3 regions of the Phaeospirillum tilakii genome follow, and region 3 is predicted to be linked to each of the others. Evidence: riboswitches for the same ligand, from Rfam matches in the RefSeq annotation. Region 3 holds a riboswitch; each other region holds the start of a gene.

Region 1 (4,256 bases), on a different contig from region 3:
ACGCCCCGGGCGGCACCCGGGCGCCAGCCAGCGCCGCCGTCCAGGCGATCGCCAGCACCAGCCCCGCCGCCGGCCAGGGCGGCAGGGCCAGCGTCAGCGCGAGCAGGCCGAGGGCGAGCAGACTCTTCTCCCCCAGCCCACGCTGGCGCCACCGGCTGGCGCTCGCCAGCCGGTCGATCGTCAGACTCACTTCGCGCGGCTTCCCTGGCGGCGGCCGATGGCATAGCCGACCAGCCCCGCGCCGATTGCCGCCTGCACGGCGAACAGCAGGCTTTCCATCTCCTTGCCCGGCGGCTCCCACAGCGGCTCGGCCCACGGGGTATAGGACGGGGCGACGGTGGCCACCGCGTCACGGGCGGCATCGTCGGTGCCGCTGTATTCGGTGCCGGGATGCAGCACCAGCGGGGCGGCGACGATCAGGGCGGCGAGGCCCAGCAGCAACAGATTGAGGCGCGCGCTCATGCCTTGTCTCCCACACCCGGCACCAGGCCGCGACCGGCCAGGGCATTGATCACCACCACCGTCACCAGCCCCTCGGCCACCGCCAGCGGCACCTGGGTCAGGGCGAAGATGCCGGCGAACTTGAGGTAGGCCCCGGCAAAGCCCGATACCGGGTCGGGGAAGGCCAGCGCCAACTGGGCCGAGGTGACCAGATAGGTGGCGAGGTCGCCCAGCGCGGCGGCCAGGGCGATCCCCACCGCCGCCGGCAGGCCGAGGGCGTTCGAGCCCTTCCACACCGCGAAGGCCACCCACGGCCCGGCCACCGCCATCGACATGATGTTGGCGCCGAGCGTGGTCAGGCCGCCATGGGCCAGCAGCAGGGCCTGGAACAGCAGGACGATGCCGCCCAGCACCGCCATCACCGACGGGCCGAACAGCACGGTGCCGAGCCCGGTGCCGGTCGGATGCGAGCAGGAGCCGGTGACGCTCGGCAGCTTCAGCGCCGACAGCACGAAGGCGAAGCCCCCGGCGGCGGCGAGTTGCAGCCGCGCCTCGGGGTGGTCGGTGACGATCCGCTTGAGCTTCCAGGCGCCGGCGGCGACGAAGGGCGCGGCGGCGGCGCTCCAGGCCAGCGCGTGCGGCGCCGGCAAAAAACCTTCCATGATATGCATTCGGGACGGACTCCGTTCGTCGAGAGGGCAAAATGCCGCCGCGAAACGGAATTCTGTTCGACCTCCCGGCACACCCCGTCCGGCAGGCTCACGGCGACTCTCGCGATGGCAGGTCTCCTGACTTGCGGGTCGTCGGCACCGGTCCGGCCTTCCCAGCCCCCCGCGCGGGGGCCAGTGGCTTGAGGGGGACCCGTGCCTCTCCGCCTACAGTTGCGGGGGCAGTCGCGGATTTGGCCCAGGCCGGGCCGCACCGCGTTCCCATTTTCACCCCGTCGGCGGCGGCCGGCGGGGAACCATCGTCCCCCAACTATAATTTCGCCACGATCCCGATGCAAACCTCGACCATCCTGCTATCCTGCCCGGCACGGCAGTGACGGAGTTTTCCCCCCTTGACCCATACCATCGCGATGGTCGATGACGACCGCAACATCCTGACCTCGGTGTCGATGGCGCTGGAAGCCGAGGGCTTCAAGGTGCGCACCTACACCGACGGGGCCGAGGCGTTGCGCGGGCTGACCGCCCAGCCGCCCGATCTCGCTTTGCTCGACATCAAGATGCCGCGGATGGATGGGATGGAGCTGTTGCAGCGGCTGCGCCGCCAATCGTCGCTGCCGGTGATCTTCCTCACTTCCAAGGACGACGAGATCGACGAACTGCTCGGCCTCAGGATGGGGGCCGACGATTACATCAAGAAGCCGTTCTCGCAAAAGCTGCTGATCGAACGGATCCGCGCCCTGATCCGCCGGATCGAGGCCAACGCCGCCGGCGGGGCCGAGGCGGTGAGCGAGGTGATCACCCGGGGGCCGCTGCTGCTCGATTCCGCCCGCCATGCCTGCACCTGGAACGGTCACGGCGTCGATCTGACCGTCACCGAGTTCCTGTTGCTGAAGGCGCTGGCGATCCGCCCCGGCCACGTCAAGAGCCGCGACCAGCTGATCGATGCCGCCTATGGCGAATCGATCTATGTCGACGACCGCACCATCGACAGCCACGTCAAACGGCTGCGCAAGAAGTTCCGCGAGGTCGACGAGTCGTTCGCCCAGATCGAAACCCTGTATGGGGTCGGCTATCGCTACCGCGAGGAATAGGGCGTGAAGACCGCGCCGGCCGTCGCCGGTCCGGCCGAGGGGCCGCCCCGCCGCCGCTGGCCGCGCTGGCGGCTGCTGGCCTCGCCGCTGACCCGCCGCATCCTCGCCGTCAACCTGCTGGCCCCGGTGGTGCTGGTGGGCGGACTGCTCTATCTCGACCGCTACAAGCAGGGGCTGATCCGCTCCGAACTCGACGGCCTCGCCACCCAGGCGCAGATGGTCGCCGCCGCCGTCGGCGAGGGCGCGCTGATCGAGGGCGAGGGCGAGGGCCTCGAATTCAATGCCGAGACCGCGCGGCAGATGGTGCGCCGGCTGGCCGAGCCGGCCCGGCTGCGGGTGCGGCTGTTCGGCGCCGGCGGCGAGCTGGTGGCGGATTCGCGCTTCCGCTTCGGCGCGGTCGGGCTGGTCCATGTCGAGCTGCTGCCGCCGCCGCATGATCCGCATTGGTTCGACACCCTGCGCATCGGCTGGGAACGGCTGGCCCACTGGATGCGGTTCGACCGCGCCTTGCCGCTCTATCTTGATCCGCCCCGGGCGCGGGCCAGCGATTTCATCGAGGTGGCGACCGCGCTGGAGGGCCGCAGCGGCGCCCAGGTCCGCACCCGCAAGGGCGGCGGGCTGGTGCTGTCGGTGGCGGTGCCGGTCCAACGCTACAAGCAGGTGCGCGGCGCGGTGCTGATCAGCGCCGAGGGCAACGGCATCGCCCGCTCGCTGTTCCAGATCCGCCTCGCCATCTTCCAGGCCTTCCTGCTGTCGCTGGCGCTGACGGTCGGGCTGTCGCTCTATCTCGCCGGCACCATCGCCCGCCCGGTGCGCCGCCTCGCCTTGGCGGCGGAGCGGGTGCGCCATGGCCAGGGCCGCGCCGCGCTGATCCCCGATCTGTCCCGGCGCGGCGACGAGATCGGCGAGCTGTCGGTGGCGCTGAAGGAGATGACCGAGGCGCTGTGGCGGCGGATGGACGCGATCGAGGCCTTCGCCGCCGATGTCGCCCACGAGATCAAGAATCCGCTGACCTCGCTGCGCTCGGCGGTCGAGACGGCGGCGCGGATCGAGGATCCCGACCGCCGCCGCCGGCTGATGGCGATCATCCAGGACGATGTCGGCCGGCTCGACCGGCTGATCAGCGACATTTCCGACGCCTCGCGCATCGACGCCGAGATGTCGCGCGCCGAGGCCGGCGCGGTGGCGGTGGCGGCGATGCTCGACACCCTGTTCGAGGTCTACCGCGTCACCGGGGCCGAATCCGGCCCGACCTTCACCCTCGACCGCCCGGCCAACGATCCGCTGGCGGTGTGGGGGATCGAATCCCGGCTGGTCCAGGTGCTGCGCAACCTGATCACCAACGCGATGTCGTTCAGCCCGCCCGGCGGGGTGATCCGGCTGGTCGCCGTCCGGGGCGGCGGCTGGGTGCGGGTGACGGTCGAGGATCAGGGGCCGGGGATCCCCCCCAACAAGCTCGATGCGATCTTCGACCGCTTTTATACCGAACGGCCGGAAGGCGAGAAGTTCGGTACCCATTCCGGCCTCGGCCTGTCGATCTCGCGCCAGATCGTCGAGGCCCATGGCGGCCGGATCCGCGCCGAAAACCGCGATGAAGGCGGCGCCCGCTTCATCGTCGAACTGCCGGATCGCGCCGGGGGGTAACACGTTACGCGGGCTCTGCCCGCCCCCGCCAAGGGCCGCAAGGCCCTTGGAACCCTTTCCTTGTCCTTCGCGCGGCAAACATCCGCGCCCAAGCTGACAGGCCGTTCCGCGCCCGACCCCCAATGGGATCCAAGGGCCTTGCGGCCCTTGGCGGGCGTGGGCGGAGCCCACATCCCCCCGAAAGCCGAGATGAGCCGGGGGCGGTTTGGAGGCGGCAGCCCCGTATCAGCGCCCCCGGCCCGGCATCATCCGGCGATAGGACAAGGCCTCGGCGATCTGGAGGCGGCCGATTCGCTCGGTGCCGGACAGGTCGGCCAAAGTGCGGGCGACGCGCAGGACGCGGTGCCAGCCGCGTGCCGACAGGTGCATCCGCTCCGCCGCCTCGGTCAGCAGGCGGCGGCCGGCCTCGTCG
Region 2 (4,256 bases), on a different contig from region 3:
GCAGCCGGCGCAGCATCACCGCCAGCATCAGCCCGATGCCCACCAGCGCGGCCAAGGCGGCGATGGCGAAGGCATGCACCACCACCCGGCCCGACAGCTCCATCGAGATCGGCGAGCCGGCGGCGTCGGGGGCCAGCGCGGTGATGGCATCGACGAAGCGGGCGCGGGCGCCGGCATCGGCCATGTTCTCGCGCGGCACGGCCTGGACCCGGGCGCGGCCGTCGGGGGTCAGCCAGTTGCGGGTCAGGTCGGCCGGCAGGGTTTCGAGCGTCAGCGGCCGCACCTCGACCAGACTGGCGCGCAGGCCGACGATCAGCCCGGACAGGCCGGCGGCGGTGGCGTGATCGAACGCCCGCACCTTGTCGGGACCGGCCGCCGCCACCGCGTCGAGATGGGCGGCGAGGTCGCGGGCAAGCTGGTCGCCCGGCAGCACCGCCTCAAGCTGGCGGGCCAGCGCGACCATCGCCTGGGCGGTGGCGGCGGCGTCGGGCGGCGGCAGCACCTGGGCCGGATCGAGGGTCGGCCCCAGCACCTGGGCCATGTCGGCCAGGATCGGCAGGGTCTGGTCCTGGTCGGGCGGCAGGAAGCTTTCCAGCGTCATGGTGCGGCGGACGCCGGGCAGGGCGTCGAGCCGTTCGGCCAAGGCGTGGGCCTGGCCCAGGCTGGGGGCGAGGATCTCGACCGCATAGACCCCGGATTCGGGATCGCGGGCGAGGTCCTGGAAGGTCGCCACCGCCTCGGCCTTGGGATTCTGGAGGTGAAGCGGGTCGAAATCGAGCGGCAGCGCCGGCAGCAGCGCCGCGCCGGTCGCCGCGATCAGGCCGGCGCCCCACACCACCGGACGGGCGCGGCGGGCGAGGAAGCGGTCGGCGGCGGCCAGCTTCAGCCCGACCGGCTCGGGCTCGGACGGCGGCTTGATCAGCGCCAGCAGCGCCGGCAGCAGGGTGAAATCGACCACCAGCGCGATCACCATCCCGCCGCCGGCGATCAGGCCGAGCTGGGAGACGCCGGTATAGGCGGTGGGCAGGAAGGAGAGGAAGCCGACCGCCGTCGCCAGCGCCGCCAGCGACAGCGGCGCCGCCATCAGCCCGGCGGCCGAGCGGACCGCCGGAGCGGCGTCGGTCAGACGGTACCGCTCGTTGCGGAACGAGATGACGAACTGGATGGCGAAATCGACCGCGATGCCGACGAACATCACCGCGAAGGCGACCGAGATCGGATTGAGGCTGCCGACGGTGGCGGCGGCGAAGGCGGCGGTGGCGACCAGCCCGACCGCGAGGCTGATCATGATCGCCGCCACCACCCGGAACGACCGCACGCCCCAGAACAGCAGCACCAGCACCGCCAGCAGCGACAGCGGCGCCGACAGGCCGACCCCTTCGGTGACGGTGGCGAAATTGGCGTCGGTCAGCGCCACCGAGCCGGTCAGGCGCAGGCGGTAGCCCTGGTCGGGGGTGACCCCGGCGGCGGCGGCGGCGGCATGGATCGCGGCGGTGCCGGCGGCGCCGCTTTGGAGTTCGGCATGGTCGAGCCGGACCTGGACCAGCAGCACCCGGCTGGGGGTGTCGCGCCCGGGGCCGGCGGCGGCGAGGCTCTGCCAGTCGGCCGGCTCGGCGGCGCGGCCCTCGGCCAGCGCACCGGCGGCGCGGTCGAGCCGTTGCAGCAGCGGTTCGACCTCCTCGGCCGCCGCCTGATGGCGGGCGACGCCCTCGAGGATCATCTGGGTGGCGCCGACCAGCCCGCGCAGCGACGGATCGCGCGCCACGGTGCCGAGCAGCGGCTGGGCCGCCATCAGCCGGTCGGACAGCGCCGACAGCTCGGTCGGCGACAGGAACATCAGGCCGTAGCGGCGGAAGAACACTTCCTCGGCCGGGCGGGACACCGAGCGGATCGCCGGATCATGGCGGGCCTCCAGCGCGGCGGCCAGCCGTTCGACCCCTTCCTCCGCCGCCTCGGGGGTGGCTGCGTCGAGCACCACCACCAGCCGGTCGAGGGTGTGGGGGAAGGCGGCATCGATCGTCGCCTCGGCCTGGCGGAACGGCAGATCGCCGGCGATCAGCTTGGATTCGTCGGTGTCGAGGGAGAGATGGGTGGCGGCGTAATAGCCGAGCCCGGCCGTCGCCAGCAGGGCGACCGTCACCACCGCCCAGGCATGACGCCAGCACCAATCCACCAGGAAGACCGCGAGACGCCGGGCCATGATCTTGTCCAGTCCTGAACTGTTCCTTGGAAAAACGAAACGCGCCCTGCGGCGCGAGCGGGACTGTGCCCCGGAACGACCCCACAGGGCAAGGGGATGATCGCGCCCCTCCCATGCGTCGCTTTCGGCCCTGCCGGACGGGGCGCCGCCGGGCTTGACGCCCCCCGCCCCGCTGGCGTAAACGGGCTCAGTCCAACATCCCGGAACACGGTGCAACTCCGTGGCGGTCCCGCCGCTGTAATCGGGGACACGGACCACTGGGGCGGAAAACGCCCGGCCACTGGCGGCCAACCGCCGGGAAGGCGTGGTGCCGTGGCTGATCCGAGAGCCAGAAGACCTGTTGGGCCTCATCAAGAGTCTCGGGGCGGAATCCGATGGAAAAGGGTTTCGGCAAAGGGTCCGTCATGGCCCGGCGCCGTCGCCCCGACCAACGTGGAGTCCGTGAAGGCCATGACCAGAACCGATCAGAAGACCACCCGTCCGGCGGTGATCGCCAGCCGCAAGAGCTGCGACGCCGAAGGCACCGGCCTGTCCCATTACGTGCTGATGGACAAGCAGGTGAAGCGTTGAGCCTCGTCACCGAGGTGAAGGGGGGAGCGGCGGGGGCCGCTCTTCCCGACGGGCTGGACTGGTTCGACATCGGCCATCCCGACTACACCGCGCTGATCGACGCCGACACCGCCTTCTGGTCGCTGGTGCGCAAGGACCAGACCGGGGCGGTGATCGAGGACGGCGCCCTGCTGGCGCAGTGGCACGCCAAGCGCGATTCGTTCGCCCAGGAAATGGACATGCTGCGCTTCCATCTGAAGCCGTCGGCGGTCTATTTCAATCCGACCGAACGCTGCAACCTCGATTGCGCCTATTGCTACATTCCGGGCGAGATGCGCAAGGGCGGCCAGCAGATGAGCAAGGAGACCCTGCTCGACGCGATGGCCCGGCTCGACGCCTATTTCAGCCGCACCCTGCCGCCCGACCGCAAGCCGCAGATCATCTTCCACGGCGCCGAGCCGATGCTGGCGCGCGAGGCGATGTTCGCCGCGATCGAGCAGTACCGCGACCGCTTCCGCTTCGGGGTGCAGACCAACGCCACCCTGCTCGACGACGAGGCGGTGGCGTTCCTGACCGGCCAGGGCTGCGGCATCGGCCTGTCGCTCGACGCCCCGGTGCAGGATGTCGCCGACCTGTCGCGCAAGCGCTGGAACGGCGACAGCGTGTTCGATTCGACCCTGCGGGCGATCGACCGGCTGCGCGGCTATCCCGGCTTCAACGTGATCTGCACGATGAACCGCCAGAACGTCGATCAGCTGACCGCGATGGTCGAGTTCCTCCACGCCCGCGAAGTGCCGGCCTGCATGCTGAACTTCGTCCGCTGCACCCAGCAGGGCGGCAGGGATTCGTGGGTCGAGGACGCGGTGGTGGCCAAGGCCTTCACCGCCGCGCTCGACCGCACCCATCAGCTCTACCGCGAGACCGGCCGCAAGCTGGTGGTGGCGAACTTCGCCAACATCCTGATCTCGATCCTGGCCCCCACCGCGCGGCGGCTGATGTGCGACATCTCCCCCTGCGGCGGCGGGCGCAGCTTCTTCGCCCTGGTCCCCGACGGCACCCTGTTCCCGTGCAGCGAGTTCATCGGCCTGCCCGAGTTCGCCGGCGGCAACCTGTTCCAGGACCGGATCGAGGACGTGCTGGAGACCGCGCCGTTCAAGAAGGTGTCCGAGCGCAAGGTCGAGGACATCGCCAAGTGCGCGATCTGTCCGGTGCGCCATTTCTGCGGCTCGCCCTGTCCGGCCGAGGCGCACGAGGCCAATGGCGGCATGAACCAGATCGGCGCCTATTGCGACGCCTATCTGGAACAGGCCCGCTACGCCTTCCGCCTGATCGCCGACGGCATCGAGGGCGATTACCTGTGGGATGGCTGGGACGAAGGGACCGAAACCACCTTCGCCTTTGGCGCCTGTTGACGCCGGCTCCGCCGCCCGGGATCCCCCCGGGCGGCGGAAGCCACCCGACGGGGTAGGCAAGACCCGGCAAAGCGGCTATGCTGACCGCCTCAGCC
Region 3 (4,256 bases):
CAGGCCGGCGAACGGGCAGGGCGCCGCTGCCGGCGGGCAGGCGAGCAGGATGCAGTCGGTGCCGGTGCCGACGATGCGGCCGTCCTCGGCCAGCAGGGCGGCGGTGCGGGCCTGGGCGGCCAGGGCCAGCGCCTCCAGCAGGGCGCCGTCGCTGAGCGGCCGGGTCAGCGCCGCCAGCAGGTTGATGGTGCCGACCGGGGCGGGCGGCGGCGGCATCACCGGGCGGGGGTGGCCGGCGGAATCGAGCACCGCGCCGTTGGTCAGGCCGAGAGTCACCAGTACCTCGGCGCGGTCGGGGCCGGTGCCGGCGGCGGCGCGGTGGTGGCGGTCGAGCGCCCGCGCCGTCATCATCCCGGCGGCGCCGTCCAGCCCCGCTTCCGCCAGCCGGCGGTCGAGCAGGTCGAGCGGATCGACCCCGAGCGGCAGGTCGGCATCGACCACTTCCAGCCACGCCACGCAGGCGGTGGAGGTCAGGCCGGGGCGGTTGAGGCTCCAGCCGGCCAGCCGCCACGGGGCGGGGAAGCGGGCGATCAGCCAGCCGGGGCGGGTTTCGAGGGTGAACAGCGGTTCCATCGCCGGGGCGTTTCGCACGGGTCGGGGGGAGAGGGCAAGCCCCGGTGTCGGGCGGGCGGGCGGCGGAAAACCGGCTTGACCGGCGGGGACGGCTGTTTCATCTTCGGCGCACATGCTGGTTCCCCGGTTCGCACCGGGGAGGCAAGAGGGAACACGGTGCCGGCCCCGCGCGGGTCGCAATCCGTGACTGTCCCCGCAACTGTGAGCGGCGAGTCCGCGTCCATCATGGCCACTGGGAAACTGGGAAGGCCGGGCGCTTCGGGCGATGACCCGCGAGTCAGGAGACCTGCCAGCACGGTCACCCAACCGGTGGGCGGTGGACCCATACGGAGCGGCCTTTCGCAGCGGTGACGTCGACGCCGAGACGAAGGCCGTGCCGGGATTCCCCCCGTCATGACCCGAGCGATGTTGTGCCGGTTCCCCTGGTGCCTGTCGGCGCCGGCCGGGATCGGGTCGGGGCCGATTCGTCATGGCCTTCCGATCGGTTTTCGTTTCCACGCGCCGTCCGGCCTTGCCGGGGCGCGAACGCAGGAGCGTGACCGATGGGAGCTTGCGGACATTCCGCGCGCCGGGGGGGACCCGGCCTGACCTTTTTGTTGACCCTGGCCGCGATCGGCGCCGGACCGGCCGCCCAGGCCGCCGGGACCACGGCCGCCGACCCGCTGCCCGAGACGCTGGTGACCGCCAGCCGGCTGGGCGAGGGCATCACCGGAGCCTCGACCACGGTGATCACCGCCGACGAGATCGAACGCTCGCCCGGGCAGAGTCTGGCCGACATCCTCGGCCGGGTGCCGGGGATCCAGGTGCAGACGATGTTCGGCGGGGTCAACGGCAGCGGCGCCTCGGTCGACATGCGCGGCTTCGGTGCCACCGCGACCGGCAACACCCTGATCCTGGTCAATGGCCGCCGTCTCAACGACGTCGATCTGTCCTCGGTCGATCTGTCGGCGATCCAGCGTTCCAACATCGAACGGATCGAGATCACCCGGGGCAATGCCGGGGCGGTGCTGTATGGCGACGGCGCGGTCGGCGGCGTGATCAACATCGTCACCAAGAACGGCGCCAATACCCCGGATTCGGCGCGGATCGAGGGGGCGATCGGCTCGCTCGGCTATCGCGAGACCAATGCCGGGGTCAACAAGCGGATCGGCGACACCGCGCTGTCGGTCGCCGGCAGCCAGATCACCTCGGACGGCTATCGCGACAACAACGCCCTCAAACAGCGCAGCATCTCGGGCGAGGTGCGGCAAAGCCTCGACGGCGGCGAGCTGTATCTCAATCTCGGCGCCGACGACCAGCATCTCGGCCTGCCGGGTGGGGTCAATCAGACCAATTATGCCCGTGGCCTGCGGCGCGGCACCACCTCGCCCTACGACCATGCCGAGAAGCGCGGGGTCAACGCCGCGCTGGGCGGCAGTTTCGACGTCGCTTCCGGCCTCGAACTGGTGGTCGATGGCGGGGTGCGGCACAAGGAGCAGGAGGACGCCTTCTTCAGCAGCTGGGGCAGCGTCTACGACACCTACAACGAGCGCCAGCTGACCACCCTGTCCTTCACCCCCCGGCTCAATGGCGAGGGCAGCCTGGCCGGCCTGCCCAACCGGCTGACCGCCGGCCTCGATTACAGCTATTCCCTCTATGATTCGCGGCGGATGTGGCATCAGGGCAACCGTCCGTTCCACACCTACCACCTGCGCCAGCACAACGTGGCCGAATACCTCCAGGACACCCTGTCGGTCCGTCCCGACACCGACCTGTCGTTCGGCGCCCGGGTCGAGCATGTGATGCTGTCGGCGGTCGATCGCTACAACCCCGACAACGCCTCGGCCAGTTGGGCGATCACCCCGGGCGGCAACCCGCTGTCGGACAGCGACACCCAATACGCCCTGCATCTCGGCCTCGACCATCGCCTGACCGAGCAACTGGCTTTGTTCGGCCGGCTCGGCCGCAGCCTGCGCCTGCCCAATGTCGATGAACGGGTCGGTTCGACCGCCTGGGGCTCGGGCACCAATTTCGCCCTCAAGGCCCAGACCTCGCGCGACCTCGAACTCGGCCTGCGCGGCCAGCACGGCCGGTTCGGCTGGCAGGGCAGCGGCTACGTGATGGAGCTGCGCGACGAACTGCATTACGACCCGATCAGCGGGGTCAACCGCAACCTCGACCCGACCCGGCGCTATGGCGGCGAGGCGACCGCGACCTACCGCCTGACCCCCGAACTGCGGCTGAAGGGCGGCCTCGCTTATACCGAAGCCAAATTCACCGCCGGCGTGTACAAGGACAAGGACGTGCCGCTGGTGTCGCGCTGGACCAGTTCCGCCGGGCTGTCGTGGGACGCGTGGGAGAAGTACGTGGTGGTCGATCTCGACGCCCGCTATGTCGGCGATCGCCGCGCCGACAACGACCAGAGCAATTTCCAGCCGCTGATCGGTTCGCATACCGTGGTCGATCTGCGGGTCGGCGGCGAGCTGGCGCCGGTCACCTGGTCGTTCGCGGTGCAGAATTTGTTCGACCAGAGCTATTACGACTACGCGATCGCCAGCAGCACGACCTATGGCGCGGCCAACGCCTACCCCCTGCCGGGGCGGACGGTGGTCGGCCGGCTCGGCCTGTCGTTTTAACAGCAGGGGTCCGGGGCCTTGCGGCCCCGGCGGGGGCAGGGCGGCGCCCTGCAAGGCGGTCGAGGATACGAACGATGCGTTTGGGAGTGCTGCTCACCCTGACCCTGCTGCTGGCCCTGCCGGCACTGGCGGAGCCCCCCCGCCGCATCGTCTCGGCCAATCTGTGCGCCGACCGGCTGGTGCTGGAGCTGGCCGAGCGCGACCGGGTGAGGGCGGTCGGCCCGTTCGCGGCCGACCCGGCGGTTTCGACCGTTGCGGCGGCGGCCCAGGGCCTGCCGGTCACCGAGGGCCGGGTCGAACAGATTCTCGCCTTTCATCCCGATCTGGTGGTGCTCGGCACCTTCAACGATCCGGCGACCGGGATGTTGCTGGAGCGGCTGGGGGTGCCGGTCTACCGGGTCGGCGCGCCGCAGAGCCTCGACGGGGTGCGGGCCGAGATCCGCAGGCTGGCGGCGGCGTTGGGCGAGACGGCGCGGGGCGAGGCGATGGTGGCCCGGCTGGAGGCCGGGCTGGCGGCGCTGCCACGGCTGGAGCGGCCGGTGGTGGCGGCGGTGTATCAGGCCGGGGGCTGGAGCGCGGGGCGGGGCACCCTGGCCGACGAACTGTTCGGCCGGGTCGGTCTGGTCAACCTCGCCGCCGCGACCGGGCGGAGCGGGATTGCTCCGCTGCCGCTGGAAACGTTGGTGGCGGGACGGCCGGAACTGATCGTGATCGAATCGATGGGGGAGGAGGCGCCCTCGCTGTCCGGCGAATTGCTGCGCCATCCGGTGCTGGCCGGGCGGGGGCTGCGCCGGGTGACGGTGCCGATGCGGCTGTGGGCCTGTCCCGATCCGGCGCTGGCGGCGGCGGCGGCGCTGGTGGCGGAGGCGGCACGATGAGCCGGCCCGCGCCCGAACCGGTGCTGGCCCTGCTGGTGCTGCTGCTGACGGTGGTGTCGCTGTCGGTCGGGGCCACCGCGCTGGGGCCGACCGATCTGTGGTCGGCCGACCCGACCCGGGCCACGCTGGCCCGCACCGTGCTGGTCGAGATCCGCCTGCCGCGCACCCTGCTGGCGCTGCTGACCGGCGG

Evidence for each region. Region 3 has a riboswitch for cobalamin ahead of ACFSNB_RS02030 (TonB-dependent receptor family protein). Riboswitches for the same ligand answer to the same signal wherever they lie in the genome.
Region 1: another riboswitch for cobalamin. It lies ahead of ACFSNB_RS07930 (energy-coupling factor ABC transporter permease); the one in region 3 lies ahead of ACFSNB_RS02030 (TonB-dependent receptor family protein).
Region 2: another riboswitch for cobalamin. It lies ahead of cbpA (modified peptide precursor CbpA); the one in region 3 lies ahead of ACFSNB_RS02030 (TonB-dependent receptor family protein).

Annotation. Positions count from the first base shown of each region.
Region 1 is NZ_JBHUIY010000012.1:64,526-68,781, forward strand. It holds gene cbiQ (cobalt ECF transporter T component CbiQ) at 1-190, opposite strand, end outside; gene ACFSNB_RS07925 (energy-coupling factor ABC transporter substrate-binding protein) at 187-462, opposite strand; gene ACFSNB_RS07930 (energy-coupling factor ABC transporter permease) at 459-1,112, opposite strand; cobalamin riboswitch at 1,203-1,425, opposite strand; gene ACFSNB_RS07935 (response regulator transcription factor) at 1,502-2,200, shown strand; gene ACFSNB_RS07940 (stimulus-sensing domain-containing protein) at 2,204-3,844, shown strand; gene ACFSNB_RS07945 (YifB family Mg chelatase-like AAA ATPase) at 4,070-4,256, opposite strand, start outside.
Region 2 is NZ_JBHUIY010000019.1:58,346-62,601, forward strand. It holds gene ACFSNB_RS10895 (MMPL family transporter) at 1-2,200, opposite strand, end outside; cobalamin riboswitch at 2,403-2,537, shown strand; gene cbpA (modified peptide precursor CbpA) at 2,651-2,770, shown strand; gene cbpB (peptide-modifying radical SAM enzyme CbpB) at 2,767-4,161, shown strand.
Region 3 is NZ_JBHUIY010000002.1:207,790-212,045, forward strand. It holds gene ACFSNB_RS02025 (adenosylcobinamide amidohydrolase) at 1-573, opposite strand, end outside; cobalamin riboswitch at 673-881, shown strand; gene ACFSNB_RS02030 (TonB-dependent receptor family protein) at 1,170-3,188, shown strand; gene ACFSNB_RS02035 (ABC transporter substrate-binding protein) at 3,263-4,066, shown strand; gene ACFSNB_RS02040 (FecCD family ABC transporter permease) at 4,063-4,256, shown strand, end outside.